One region of the Zhengella sedimenti genome, then DNA from elsewhere that is predicted to be linked to it. Evidence: predicted binding sites of a transcription regulator. Region 1 holds the regulator's gene; the other holds the start of a gene.
The links. The regulator PhoB, encoded in region 1, activates phosphate uptake and scavenging genes when phosphate is short. The targets are predictions, from matches to a motif close to TGTCATNNANCTGTCAT.
Positions count from the first base shown of each region.

Region 2: the regulator PhoB is predicted to act here: its motif matches at 4,656-4,672, upstream of ACLB6G_RS02795 (DUF2794 domain-containing protein).

Region 1 is NZ_JBKFFP010000001.1:959,835-966,961, reverse strand. It holds gene ACLB6G_RS04780 (ABC transporter ATP-binding protein) at 1-488, shown strand, start outside; gene ACLB6G_RS04775 (MotA/TolQ/ExbB proton channel family protein) at 485-1,102, shown strand; gene ACLB6G_RS04770 (ExbD/TolR family protein) at 1,099-1,521, shown strand; gene ACLB6G_RS04765 (ExbD/TolR family protein) at 1,518-1,922, shown strand; gene ACLB6G_RS04760 (energy transducer TonB family protein) at 1,919-2,815, shown strand; gene phoB (phosphate regulon transcriptional regulator PhoB) at 2,859-3,548, opposite strand; gene phoU (phosphate signaling complex protein PhoU) at 3,565-4,266, opposite strand; gene pstB (phosphate ABC transporter ATP-binding protein PstB) at 4,293-5,069, opposite strand; gene pstA (phosphate ABC transporter permease PstA) at 5,138-6,469, opposite strand; gene pstC (phosphate ABC transporter permease subunit PstC) at 6,466-7,127, opposite strand, start outside.
Region 2 is NZ_JBKFFP010000001.1:546,615-553,741, forward strand. It holds gene ccmA (heme ABC exporter ATP-binding protein CcmA) at 1-419, opposite strand, end outside; gene acnA (aconitate hydratase AcnA) at 717-3,410, shown strand; gene ACLB6G_RS02790 (DUF1223 domain-containing protein) at 3,605-4,354, shown strand; gene ACLB6G_RS02795 (DUF2794 domain-containing protein) at 4,685-5,068, shown strand; gene ACLB6G_RS02800 (GNAT family N-acetyltransferase) at 5,092-5,619, opposite strand; gene ACLB6G_RS02805 (Bax inhibitor-1/YccA family protein) at 5,729-6,469, opposite strand; gene ACLB6G_RS02810 (ABC transporter permease) at 6,684-7,127, opposite strand, start outside.

The DNA.
Region 1 (7,127 bases):
GCCTGCCGCATGGGGGGTATGGCACGCGTCTCTCACCGGCCGACGAAACCATCGTCGCGGACGCCATGGAGGCGATGGATGTGGGCCATCTGGCGGACCGGCCCGCCGCTGCCATGTCCGGCGGCGAACTGGCCCGCGTCCTCGCGGCACGGCTGATCGCCCAGGACACGCCGCTCCTTCTGGCAGACGAACCCGCCGCCAGCCTCGATCCGGCCCACCAGATCCGGCTGATGGCCTCGCTGCGCCGGCAGGCCGGCCTTGGCAAGGCCGTGCTTGTCTCGCTGCACGACATCGAACTGGCCGCACGCTGGTCCGACCGCGTCATCATCATGCGCAGCGGGACCATCCTTGCCGACGGAAAACCCGACAATGCCATTTCCGCAGAGACCATGGCCGGCGCCTATGGCATCACCGCGCGCATTGGCCGGGATGAATGCGGCCTGACCTTCACGCCGCTCGCGCTGACGGCCAACGGAGACGCACCATGAACGCCTGGCTGGACTCCTCCCTCGAAGCCCTGACACCCGCCCTGGGCGACCTGTTCGGGAAGGGCGGGCCGGCCATGGTGGCGCTGGCCATCCTGTCGGTCCTCGTCGTCGCTGTCTTCCTGCAGAAGGTGTTGGGTCTTGCCGCCGAAAGCCTGGCGACCGGCCGCGCCGAAAAGGGCCGCCATTCCTCCGGCGCGCTGGGCAAGCTGCTGGCGCGGCTGGATGCCATGCGCCCCGGCGCCACCCCCGACCAACTGGAAACCGAGGCCGATATCGGCGCGCGCGCCGCCCTCGCAAGGCTCCGGCGCGGCATCGGCTTCCTGCATCTGTCGACCGCCGCCGCGCCGCTGACCGGCCTGCTCGGCACGGTGCTCGGCATGATCGAGGCGTTCCGTGAACTCGAAGGCGCGGGCGATCAGGTCAATCCGGCCCTGCTGGCCGGCGGCATCTGGGAAGCCCTGCTGACCACCGCCGCGGGCATGGTGGTGGCGCTCGCCGCCCTCGTCTTCGCCGCCATCCTTGAGGCCATGGCCGGCAACATCGCGCGGCGCATGGAAGCTGCCGTCAACCGCGCGCTGACAAGGCCGCGCGAGCGCGCGGGGCACGAGCCATGAGCCGGCGGCGCATCTCGCTCGACAGCGCCGCGCCGCGGCCGGGCGTGAACCTCACGCCGATCATGGATGTGGTCTTCATCCTCGTCATCTTCTTCATGCTGGCCGCGCAATTCGTCCGCCAGGCCGAACAGCCGCTGGCGCTGGCCCCGGCCGGGGACGCGGCAGCGGCATCGCAGGCGGCGGCGCCACAGATACTGGCGCTGTCCGGACCCGGCTTCACGCTGGATGGCGAACCTGTCGCCGAAGGAGAACTGGCGGCTGCACTGGCCGCCGATCCGGACCGCCCCCTCATCGTCTCCGCCGGCCCGGACGCGCCCTACCAGGCGCTGGTCACCGCGCTCGATGCCGCGGCAAGGGCGGGTCGGACGAAGGTTGCCACCCGCGCCGGGACCGGCACGGACGGGGAGACGGCCCGATGAAGCGCCTGCGCCTTGACCTGCCGCCAGCGCCGCAGGCCGACCCCACCCTGCCGCTGATCAACATCGTCTTCCTGCTGCTGATCTTCGTCATGCTGTCCGGCGTGATCCGCGCAACCGACCCGCTGCCGATTGAGCCGGCATCCGCGCCCGCCATCCCCTCCGGAACACCGGCACCGGCACGCACGCTCTATGTCGCCGCCGACGGGCGCATGGCCTGGAACGGCCTTGAGGGCGATGCCGCGCTCGACGGACTGGCCGCCGCCTTCGTGGCCGAAGACTGGGAGCGCGCCTGGTTGAAGGCAGACCGCAATGCCGGCGCCGCGTCCGTCGTGCAGGTGACGGAAAGACTGCGCGCCGGCGGCGTGACCACCCTGACGATGATCGTGGAGGCCAGGCCATGAAGACCCTGCGCACCGCTCTGGCCATCCTGCTGTCGCTCGGCCTCCATGCAGCCCTCGCCGCCGTTGTCGCCAACGGGATCGCCGGCGGTGGCGATGCCGGCGAGGCCGGCGATGTGGCGGTGACCGTCACGCTCATCGAAGCGCCGGGCGAGGATGGTGACGATACCGCGCCGGAGCAAACCGTGCCGCAGACCGATGCCATCCCGGAAAAGATCTCGCATGCGGCCGCGATGACGCCTTCCGCCATTGCGCTGCCCGTGCCTGTATTTCCGGACGCACCGCCTCTCGTGGCGCTTGAGGCAAGCGACATCGCCGTCGCCCTGCCCCGCATCGGCATGCCCGCCATCGCCCCGGCAATTCCCGAACCGCCGCAAAGCGAAAGCTGGGCCGACCTGCCTGAGACCGTCGCCGTTCTGCCGGCGCCGCGCCCGGACATCAGGCCGGCCCCCGCGCCGCCGCCCCCGAAGGCGGCCAGACCCGCACGGCCGGAGAAGAAAGCACAGGGCGCCATCGAAAGACGGCAGGAGCGGAAGGCGGGCGCGGGCAAGGCAACCGGCAGGGACACCACCACCCGGCAAGGGGCACGGGGCCAGGGCGCAGCCCCGTCACGCGCGCAATTGCGCAAGGCCATGGCGAGCTATGGCCAGCGCGTGAACAGCCATGTCGCCCGGCGCAAGCCGCGGGGTGCGGGCGGGCGCGGCACCGTCGGCCTCAGCCTTCGCATCGCCCGTTCTGGTGCGCTTCTCGGTGCCAGCGTCAGTTCCAGTTCCGGCGACCCGTCGCTCGACAAAAGGGCGCTCCAGGCCGCGCGTGGCGCCGCCCCCTATCCGCGCCCGCCAGACGAAGTGCCGGGGCAAAGCCTGGCCTTGCGCATAAGGCTGAGCTTCAGGTGACGGCCGGAGGAAGGGGCAGTCGCGATGGCCCCGCCCCTGTCACTCACTTTTCTTGGATGGCGTAGCCTGCGCCCCGGATCGTGCGGATCACATCGGGCATGTTGCCGATATTGACGGCCTTGCGCAGCCGGCCGATATGCACGTCCACCGTGCGCTCGTCGATATAGATCGTCTCGCCCCAGACATTGTCCAGAAGCTGCCCGCGCGAGAACACCCGGCCGGGATGCTGCATCAGGTATTCCAGCAAACGGAACTCCGTCGGGCCCAGCTTGACCTCACGGCGGGACCGGAAGACGCGGTGGGTTTCCCGGTCCAGCACGATATCGCCGACCGTCAGCGTGCCGGACAGCATTTCCGGCTTGGCCCGTCGCATCAGCGCACGCACCCGCGCCAGGAATTCGGGCGTCGAGAACGGCTTGACGAGATAGTCGTCGGCGCCTGTGGAAAGCCCGCGAACCCGGTCGCTTTCCTCGCCGCGCGCGGTGAGCATGATCACGGGAAGGCGTTCGGTCTCGGGCCGCAGGCGCAGGCGCCGGCACAACTCGATGCCGGAGACGCCGGGCAGCATCCAGTCTAGCACGAGAAGATCGGGCACGTTCTCGCGCAGGCGCAGTTCCGCCTCGTCGCCGCGGTTGACCACCTCGACCGCGTAGCCCTCGGCCTCGAGATTGTACTGGAGCAGGACGCCCAGCGGTTCCTCGTCCTCGACAACAAGAATGCGCGGTGTTGCCATCTGCCAGTATCCGGTTTCAGCCGATGCCTTCGGCGACATTGTCCACCTTCGGCCGCGCCATCGGCAACTGGTCGCCGGTGATCATGTAGTAGGCGTTCTCGGCGATATTGGTGACATGATCGCCGATGCGCTCGATGTTCTTGGCGCAAAACAGCAGGTGCGTGCAGGACGAGATCTTGCGCGGGTCCTCCATCATGTAGGTCAGCAATTCGCGGAACACCGACGTATAGGCCATGTCGATCTGTTCGTCGCGATTGCGGATCTCCTCGATTTCGTCCGCGCGGCGCCCGACATAGACCTCGACGATTGCCTTGACCTGGTCGCGGGCCAGTCCGGCCATCTTCTCGATGCCGAAATTGGGTTCGCGCATCACCACCATTTCGCCGATGGAGCCCACGCGCTTGCAGGTGCTCTTGGCCAGGTCGCCGATGCGCTCCAGGTCGCCGGCCATGCGCATGGCGCCAACGGCGAAGCGCAGGTCCTGCCCCATGGGCTGGCGCTTGCCGATGAGCATGACGGCGCGGTCGTCGAGATCGCGCTGCATCTGGTCCATCAACCGGTCTTCGGAGATCACCCGCTGCGCCAGGGCCACGTCGCCGGTCAGCAGCGCGCGCGTGGCCATGTCCACCATCTCGGCGGCCCGCTCGCCCATCGTGCGGATCATCGTGTCCATCGCGTCCAGTTCCTCGTCGAACGAGGTGACGGTATGCTCGCCCATGGCGCAGTCTCCCGGATTGGTAAGGCTCAGCCGAAGCGGCCGGTAATGTAGTCTTGGGTGCGCTTGTCGTCGGGGCTGGTGAACATCTTGTCCGTCGCCCCTTCCTCGACGAGGATTCCCAGGTGGAACATCGCCGTGCGTTGCGAGACGCGCGCGGCCTGCTGCATGGAATGGGTCACGATGACGATCGTGTAGTTTTCCTTCAGCTCGTCGATCAGTTCCTCGACCTTTGCGGTGGCGATCGGGTCGAGCGCCGAGCAGGGTTCGTCCATCAGGATGACTTCCGGCGAGACCGCGATGGCGCGCGCGATGCACAGGCGCTGCTGCTGGCCGCCTGAAAGGCCCGTGCCCGGCTCGTCGAGACGGTCCTTGACCTCCTCGAAGAGACCCGCCTTCTGCAGGCTGGTCACGACGATCTCCTCCAGGTCGGCCTTGGACCGCGCCAGGCCGTGGATGCGCGGGCCATAGGCGATGTTCTCGCGGATCGACTTCGGGAACGGATTGGGCTTCTGGAACACCATGCCCACCCGGGCGCGCAGCTCCACCACGTCGATGGACTTGTCGTAGATGTCCTTGCCGTCCAGCGTGATCCTGCCCGTGACGCGGCAGATGTCGATCGTGTCGTTCATGCGGTTGAGGCAGCGCAGGAAGGTGGACTTGCCGCAACCCGAAGGACCGATCAACGCCGTCACCTGGTTTGCCCGGATGTCGAGATCGACATCATAGAGCGCCTGTTTCTCGCCATAGAAGACGCTGACTTTCTCGCCGCGCATCTTGAGCGGGTGGGTTTCGTTCTGCGGCATGGTCTTGAGTGCTTCTTCAATCTTTGTTTCGGTACGCATGTTCATCTCGGCGCTCCGTTTTCGACCGGTCACCAGCGCCGCTCGAAGCGTCGGCGAAGTATGATGGCGGTAATGTTCATGATCGCAAGGAAAACCAGCAGGATGATGATCCCGCCCCAGGCGCGTTCATAGAAGGCCGGATCCGCGCGCTTGGCCCATTCGAAGATCTGGGCGGGCATGGCGGAGTTCGGGTCGAGGAAGCCTGACACCACGCCGTCGGGGTAGTTCGAGGCGATGAAACCGACCATCCCGATGAGCAGCAGCGGCGCGGTTTCGCCAAGCGCCTGCGCCAGGCCGATGATCGTGCCCGTCAGGATACCCGGCATGGCCAGCGGCAGCACATGGTGGAAGACCGACTGCATCTTCGACGCCCCGATGCCCAGTGCCGCCTCGCGTATGGATGGCGGTACGGCCTTCAGCGATGCCCGTGTCGAGATGATGATCGTCGGCAGCGTCATCAGGGTCAGCACCAGCCCGCCGACCAGCGGCGCGGACTGCGGCAGATGCGCGAACTGGATGAATGCCGCCAGCCCCAGGATACCGAACACGATGGAGGGAACCGCCGCCAGATTGGCGATGTTCACCTCGATCAGGTCCGTGAAACGGTTTTGCGGCGCGAATTCCTCCAGGTAGATGGAGGCCGCGACCCCGATCGGCAAAGCGAGGAACAGCACCACCAGCATCATGAACAGCGAACCGAGCATGGAGACGCCGATGCCGGCCTGTTCGGGCCGCGAATCGGAGGCATCGGCGCCGGTAATGAAGTCCCAGTTGAAATGCTTCACCACCATGCCGTCTTCGCGCATCTGGTCGACCAGATCCAGATGTTCGGCATCGAGGTTCTTGTCCTGCGCCAGCGCTTCACGGGTGACGCGGCCTTTCAGATAGCCGTCGACGCGCGAGGAGGCGAGAAACTCGAAATCCAGCGTCTTGCCGATGTCTGCCTCGTTGGCCAGTACATGTTCGCGCAGCGTCGCCGGCGCGCCCGAGGACAGGATATCGCCGATCTTGCCCGGATCGGTGAATTCGGTCTTGTAGCCGCGCTCGGCGACCTTGGCGGCGAGCGCATCTTCGATCATGGCGCGATACTTGGAGGTCTTGACCACCGATGCCTCGGCCGCCGCCACCTGCTCGGCATTGAGCGGGATCGAAATCTTGACGAAGGTCTGCTGGAAGGCGCCCACGCCATTGGTCAGGATCGCGTAGAGCAGCGCGACCAGGAAGAACAGGCCGATGGCGATGGCGGCCATGCCATAGGCCTTGAACCGGGTTTCCGCGGCATTGCGGGACCGTGTCCGTCTCGCCGTCTCTTCGGCGCTCGGACGCCCGGCGGGCAGAAGGCTGGTCGTGACGTCGGTCATTCGTACTGTTCCCGGTACTTGCGCACGATGTAGAGCGCGAGGATGTTGAGCCCGAGCGTGATGACGAAGAGCGTCATGCCCAGCGCGAAGGCGACGAGCGCCTCGGGCGAGGCGAAGTCGGCGTCGCCGGTCAACTGGCTGACGATCTTCGCCGTGACGGTGGTCATCGCCTCGAACGGGTTGAGCGACAGCTTGGCCGCGGCGCCCGCACCCAGGACGACGATCATCGTCTCGCCGATGGCACGCGAGGCGGCCAGCAGGATGGCGCCGACAATGCCCGGCAGCGCGGCCGGCAGGATGACCTGCTTGACCGTCTCCGAATGGGTCGCGCCCAGCGCCAGCGAGCCGTCGCGCATGGCCTGCGGCACCGCGTTGATGATGTCGTCCGACAGCGAGGAGACGAACGGGATCAGCATGATGCCCATGACGAGGCCGGCCGTCATCACGGCGGTGCCCGACTGCATCCAGCCGACGGTGCTGTCGCCGAACATGTCCACCAGCAGCGGGCCGACCGTCAGCAGAGCGAACAGGCCGTAGACGATGGTGGGAATGCCGGCCAGCACCTCGAGCAGCGGCTTGGCGTAATTGCGGACCGTCGGGCCGGCATATTCGGCCAGGTAGATCGCCGCCATCAGGCCGATCGGCACGGCGACCACCA
Region 2 (7,127 bases), 410 kb from region 1:
TTGGCAATGGCGATGCGGCGGCGCTGGCCCGTCGACAGGTAACCGAAGGGCAGGTGGCCGATCGTCTCCAGCCCGACCATTTCCAGCGCTTCGGCGACCGGCAAGTGGGCGTGGCCATGGAAGGATTGCCAGAAGTCGAGGTTCTCACGCACCGTCAGCGCCGGTTTCATCGCGTTCTGGTGACCGAGGTAGTGCAGCGCCGATTCCAGTGTCGGGAATTCCTCGCCCGGGCTTTCAAGCCGCATCGTGCCCTGCGCCGGTTCCAGCAGGCCGGCGATGACGCGCAGCATGGTGGACTTGCCCGATCCGTTTGGCCCGGTGACGACGATCCCCTCGCCCGCGCCCAGCGAGAAGTCGACGCCGGAGAAGATGATCTCGCCGCCGCGTTCGCCGGCAAGGCCGCTTGCAACAAGCCGCATGACAGTCCCTTTTCCCGTTCAAGGCAGCGCGGATGTCCGGTGGCGGATGCTGCAGCGCCAAAATATGCCTTTCGTTGATCTGGAATCCTTCTACAAAATTCCCTATAAGCCCGGCAACCATGCCAGCGGCCGGCGTGGCAACCCTTTTTTGCGCCGTACCCGGAAGCCTTGCAAAGCAAGAGGTTTTCGCGGGGCCGGACAGCGGAAATGGCCGCACCCGCACCTTCCCGATCCGCGTCCGCGCGGCTAAAGAGGCGTCCGCCCCGTTCGGCAGAATGAATGAGAACGAGGTCGCACGTGTCCAAGTCACTCGACAGCTTCAATTGCCGCCGCACCCTGACGGCCGCCGGCAAGGAATACGTCTACTACGATCTGAAAGAGGCCGAGAAGAACGGCCTCGACGGCGTTTCCCGCCTCCCCTTCTCCATGAAGGTGCTGCTGGAAAACCTGCTGCGCAACGAGGACGGACGCTCCGTCACCAAGGCTGACATCGAGGCCGTGGCCGCCTGGCTGGACGACAAGGGAACGGCCGGGCACGAGATCGCCTACCGGCCGGCCCGTGTGCTGATGCAGGACTTCACCGGCGTTCCGGCCGTCGTCGATCTCGCAGCCATGCGCGACGGCATCAAGGCGCTCGGCGGCGATCCGCAGAAGATCAACCCGCTCGTTCCCGTCGATCTCGTCATCGACCACTCGGTCATCGTCGACGAATTCGGCAACCCGAATGCCTTCGCCCGCAATGTCGAACTTGAATACCAGCGCAACGGCGAGCGCTACCGCTTCCTCAAGTGGGGCCAGCAGGCCTTCAAGAACTTCCGCGTCGTGCCCCCCGGCACCGGCATCTGCCACCAGGTGAACCTCGAATATCTCGGCCAGACGGTCTGGACGAAGGACGAGGACGGCGCCACCGTCGCCTATCCCGATACCTGCGTGGGCACCGATTCGCACACCACCATGATCAACGGCCTCGGCGTTCTGGGGTGGGGCGTGGGCGGCATCGAGGCGGAAGCGGCCATGCTCGGCCAGCCGGTCTCCATGCTCCTGCCCGAGGTCATCGGCTTCAAGCTGACCGGCAGGCTGAAGGAAGGCGTCACCGCCACCGACCTGGTTCTCACCGTCGTGCAGATGCTGCGCAAGAAGGGCGTGGTCGGCAAGTTTGTCGAGTTCTTCGGCGACGGCCTCGATCACCTGACGCTGGCGGATGCCGCGACCATCGCCAACATGGGCCCGGAATACGGCGCCACCTGCGGCTTCTTCCCGGTCGATTCGGAAACGCTGAACTACCTGACCATGACCGGCCGCACGCAGGACCGCATCGCGCTGGTCGAGGCCTATTCGAAGGCCCAGGGCATGTTCCGCGAGACAGGTTCCTCCGACCCCGTCTTCACCGACACGCTGGAACTGGATCTCGGCGACGTCGTGCCGTCCATGGCCGGTCCGAAGCGCCCGGAAGGCCGCATCGCGCTGGAAAAGATCGGCGAGGGCTTCCGTCAGGCCTTCACCGCCGAGTACAAGAAGGATGCCGGCGAGATCGACCGCCGCTACGATGTCGAGGGCGAGGACTATGACCTCGGCCATGGCGACGTGGCCATCGCCGCCATCACGTCCTGCACCAACACGTCAAACCCCTCGGTGCTGATCGGCGCCGGCCTTCTGGCGCGCAATGCCAACCGGCTCGGCCTCAAGCAGAAGCCCTGGGTCAAGACCTCGCTGGCGCCGGGCTCGCAGGTCGTCGGCGAGTACCTGGAAAAGTCCGGCCTGCAGGCCGAACTCGACAAGATCGGCTTCAACCTGGTCGGCTTCGGCTGCACCACCTGCATCGGCAATTCAGGTCCGCTGCCGGCGCCGATCTCCAAGACGATCAACGACAAGGGCCTGATCGCCGCCGGCGTGCTGTCGGGCAACCGCAACTTCGAGGGCCGCATTTCGCCCGACGTGCAGGCCAACTACCTGGCCTCGCCGCCGCTGGTCGTGGCCTATGCGCTGGCCGGGACGGTGAACATCGACCTGACGAGCGAGCCGATCGGCCAGGACAAGGACGGCAAGGACGTGTTCCTCAAGGACATCTGGCCGACCAACCAGGAGATCCAGGAGTTCATCCACAAGCACGTCACGCGCGAACTGTTCGAATCCAAGTATGCCGACGTGTTCAAGGGCGACGACAACTGGCAGGCCGTACAGGCGCCTTCCGGCGAAACCTATGCCTGGGACGACGCCTCCACCTATGTGCAGAACCCGCCCTATTTCGCCGGCATGGCGAAGGCGGCCGGGCAGGTGTCCGACATCAAGGGCGCGCGCATCCTCGGGCTGTTCGGCGACAAGATCACCACCGACCACATCTCCCCGGCCGGTTCGATCAAGGCGCAGTCGCCGGCCGGACAGTACCTGCTGGACAATGGCGTCAATGTCGCCGACTTCAACCAGTACGGCACGCGGCGCGGCAACCATGAAGTGATGATGCGCGGCACCTTCGCCAATATCCGCATCCGCAACTTCATGCTGGGCGAGAACGGCCGCGAGGGCGGCTACACGATCCACTATCCGTCCAAGGAAGAACTGTCGATCTATGACGCCGCGATGCGCTACCGCACGGAGGGCGTGCCGCTGGTCGTCTTCGCCGGCGGCGAATACGGCAACGGTTCGTCGCGCGACTGGGCTGCCAAGGGCACCAACCTGCTGGGCGTGCGCGCCGTCATTGCCGAGAGCTACGAGCGCATCCACCGCTCCAACCTCGTCGGCATGGGCGTCATTCCCTTCGTCTTCACCGGTGGCGACACCTGGAAGTCGCTGGGCCTGAAGGGCGATGAAACCGTGTCCATCGAGGGCCTCGAGGGGATCAAGCCGCGCCAGACCGTGCCGGCCACCATCACCTTCGCCGACGGTTCGACGAAGACGATCGAACTGCTTTGCCGGATCGATACGCTCGACGAACTCGACTACTACAAGAATGGCGGCATCCTGCAGTATGTGCTGCGGGACCTGGCGGCCTGAGGGCCGGAAGCGCCATCCACAGCCTGTGAAATGCAAGCCGCCGGGGAGCCAACCCCGGCGGCTTTTTCATGCCGGTGGTGTGGTCCGGCACGAAAACTCGCGCGAAAGTGAGTTTTCATTGATCAATGCGGGGACTATGTCCGTCACAGGTCATGTTTTCGCAACCACGTTTCACAGGGGAGGCCCGGGGCACCGTGAGAAGGTTCTTTCTGTCACTGCTGTTCGCTGCCGCCTCGGCCGTGCCTGCCTGGGCAGGGGAAAAGCCCGTGGCCGTGGTCGAACTCTTCACCAGCCAGGGATGCTCGTCCTGCCCGGCGGCCGACGCGTTCCTGGGTGAACTGGCCCGGCGCGAGGGCGTCATCGCGCTCGCCTGGCACGTGGACTACTGGGACTATCTCGGCTGGAAGGACACGCTGGGCGATCCTGGCAACACGGCACGACAGGAAGCCTATCGCCGTGCGCTTGGAAACATGTCGAAATACACGCCGCAGATGGTGATCAACGGTCATCATGACGTAGTCGGGTCGCATCGCGGCGAGGTGGAGGAAAAGATCGCGCAGTCGACCGGCGGCCTGCCGGTTCCGGTGTCGCTGTCGCGGACCGACGGATCGATCCTCATCCGCGTCGGCGAAAGCAGCGCCGGCGGCAAGGCGAATGTGCTGCTGGTCTGCTACGGGCCGCCGCGCACCGTTTCCGTGCGCAAGGGCGAGAACAGCGGACGCGACATCACCTACTGGAACGCGGTGAGCGGATGGCAGACCGCGGGCATGTGGCATGGCGATGCTATGCGCGTCGAATTGCCCATGTCCTCGCTGTCCATCGAGGCCGGCGGCGGATGTGCCGCGCTGGTGCAGGAAATGGCGGGCGGGACCGGTCCGGGTCCCATTCTCGGCGCGGCATCGATCGGCTTCGGCTCGACGGCAGCATTGCGCGCGGAAAAATAGGCTCCGGCAAAGGGCAGAATGAACTGCCCGGAGGCGGGGTGTTGCCGAGGTTGGTCCGGCCAAACCGCGACCGTGGGCGGGGGGCTTGGGGGTTACAGCCGCGATCGGACCGGACCGTCTCAGGCAACGGATACAGCGTCGGTTTCGTTTGCGGCCGCAGCTTGGCGGGAACGCGGCGAAAACATGGCTGGCCTTTCACGTTTGTCGACCGGATTGTTTCAGTAGTTCATAATATAACCTGATCAGACACGCTGCAGCCGTGATCGCTGCGGCTTGCAATTGCGCATGCGAAACGGCAGGCTGTCATGAAAGTGACAAGAAGGAGCCGTCATGGACAATCAGGGCGCGGGCGGAGGTTCCTCCGAAGCATCCAATCTGGTGGCGCTGCATGACATCCGGCGGCAGCGCCACCCGCAAACGGTGACCTTTCATCGCACCGAACTGTCCCGGATCCTGAATATCTACAGTTTCATGGTGGCGGCCAACGAATGGCGGGATTACGCCATCGATCACCTGCCCGACCGCGCCGTCTTCTCCGTCTTCAAGCGCTCCAGCGAAGCACCGCTTTTCCAGATCATCAAGGAGCCGAAACGCGCGGCCCGACAGGGCGCGTGGTCCGTGGTCAATGCCGCCGGTGTCACGCTCAAGCGCGGCCACGAACTCGAAAGGGTGCTGGCGGTGTTCGACAAGCCGCTGAAACTGGTCAAGGGCTGAGTATCCGGGGCTTGCGCCCCCGGTCAGCCGGGCGGGGTGGAACGACCGCCATTGAGGGCAAGCTGCATGAGCGCGGTATCCAGCCACCGCCCGTGCTTGAAGCCCGAGCCGGAAATCAGGCCGCATGGCGAAAAGCCGAGCGCCTGATGCAGCGCGATGGATGCGCGGTTGCGTTCGGCATCGCCAATGACGGCGAGGATCTGGCGGTAGCCGTCTCTGCGGCACGCTTCGATGAGCGCGGCAAGGAGCGCCCGGCCGACGCCCTGTCCCTTGGATTCCGGCGCGACATAGATCGAATCCTCGACCATGAACCGGTAGGCGGGACGCGGGCGGAACGCGCCGGCATAGGCATAGCCCAGCACGGTGCCGTCTCCGTCCTCGGCTGTCAGCCAGGGATAGCCGTCATCCCGGACCGTTTCGTAGCGCCTCGTCATTTCCGCCAGATCGGGCGGGTCGATCTCGTAGGATGCCGTGCCATGCAGGACGGCGTCGGCATAGATCGCCTGGAAAGCGGGAAGGTCGGCGGCAACGGCTGGTCTGAGGGTCGGCATGTTTCAGGTCCGCTTGGATGACAAACGGAAGCTCTGCCAGCACCGGACCGAAAAGAAAAGGGCGGCCTGAAAGCCGCCCTCCGGTTTCCGGATCACATCCAGCGCGGGTTCACTCGCGGTTGCCGAGGAACTGGAGCAGGAACATGAACAGGTTGAGGAAGTCGAGATAGAGGCGCAGCGCACCCATGATCGCCTTGCGTCCGGCCACCAGGGCACCGTCGCCCTCGTAGTACATCTCCTTGATCTGTTGCGTGTCATAGGCGGTCAGGCCGGAAAACACGAGTACGCCGATCACCGAAATGGCGAACTGCAGCGCTGACGAGCCAAGGAAAATGTTCACCACCGAGGCGATGATGATGCCGAACAGGCCCATGATCAGGAAGGAGCCCATGCCCGACAGGTCACGCTTCGTGGTGTAACCGTAGAGCGACAGGGCGCCGAAGGCCGAGGCGGTGATGAAGAAGGTGCGAACGATCGAGGTCTGCGTATAGACGAGGAAGATCGTCGACAGCGACAGCCCGACAAGCGCCGCATAGACCCAGAAGGTGGTCTGTGCCGCCGCCACGCTCATCTTGTGAATGCGGAACGACAGGAAGAACACCATGCCGAGCGGCGCCAGGATGAGCACCCACTTCAGCGGGCTGGCGAACATGAGCTGTCCGAACTGGGTCAGCTGTCCGTCCTGCACCGCGAAATTGAAGCCGCCCCACGCCGCCAGGCCGGTGATCGCCAGGCCGAGCGCCATGAGGTTGTAGACCTTGAGCATGTAGGAGCGGAGCCCCTCATCAATGGAGGCGTCGGCATGGGTCTGCACGCCGGATCGCATCTGGTAATTGCGAAGATCAGCCATGAAAGTCCTCTTTGCTACTGTTCCGTCGGGTGTCGGGAGGAGCGTACCATGCCCAAGCCCCCAGGCGCCGCTGGCGGAACTCCAGCATGCCTGCGTTCAATATGTGACGTCCCGTGCGCCCAAACAAGACCTGCCAGGGCGCGGGCGGGAACAAACATGCGTGAATTGCTTCCCGACGGTTGCAAACGGGGCATTAACCTTGATTTTCCGTAACCTACAGGGTCCGGAGCACAGGAGCGGCCTTGTGTCCCAGGACCCGCCAGGTTCCGATCAGGCCGAAGCCCACGGTGAGGACCAGCGCCACGGCGAGGGTGGTCACCGCGACGTCGGGCAGGAAGGACGATTGCAGGTTCATGATCTGCGAGACGACCGCCCAGGCCGCAAAACCGCCCGCGGCAAGTGCAAAGGTCGCCGTGGCAAGCCCGATCAAGGCGTATTCGAGGCTGAAGGCGCCGATCAGGTCGCGCCGCGTGGCGCCGAGCATCTTCAGCACGACGGCGTCATGCACGCGCGCCCGGTTGGACGCGGCCAGCGCACCGGAAAGGACGAGCACCGAGGCTATGAGGGCAACCGATGCCGCGGCGCGGATGGCGAGCGCCAGCTGGCCAACGACCCGGTCGACCACGTCCAGCGCATCCTTCACCCGAACCGTCGTGAC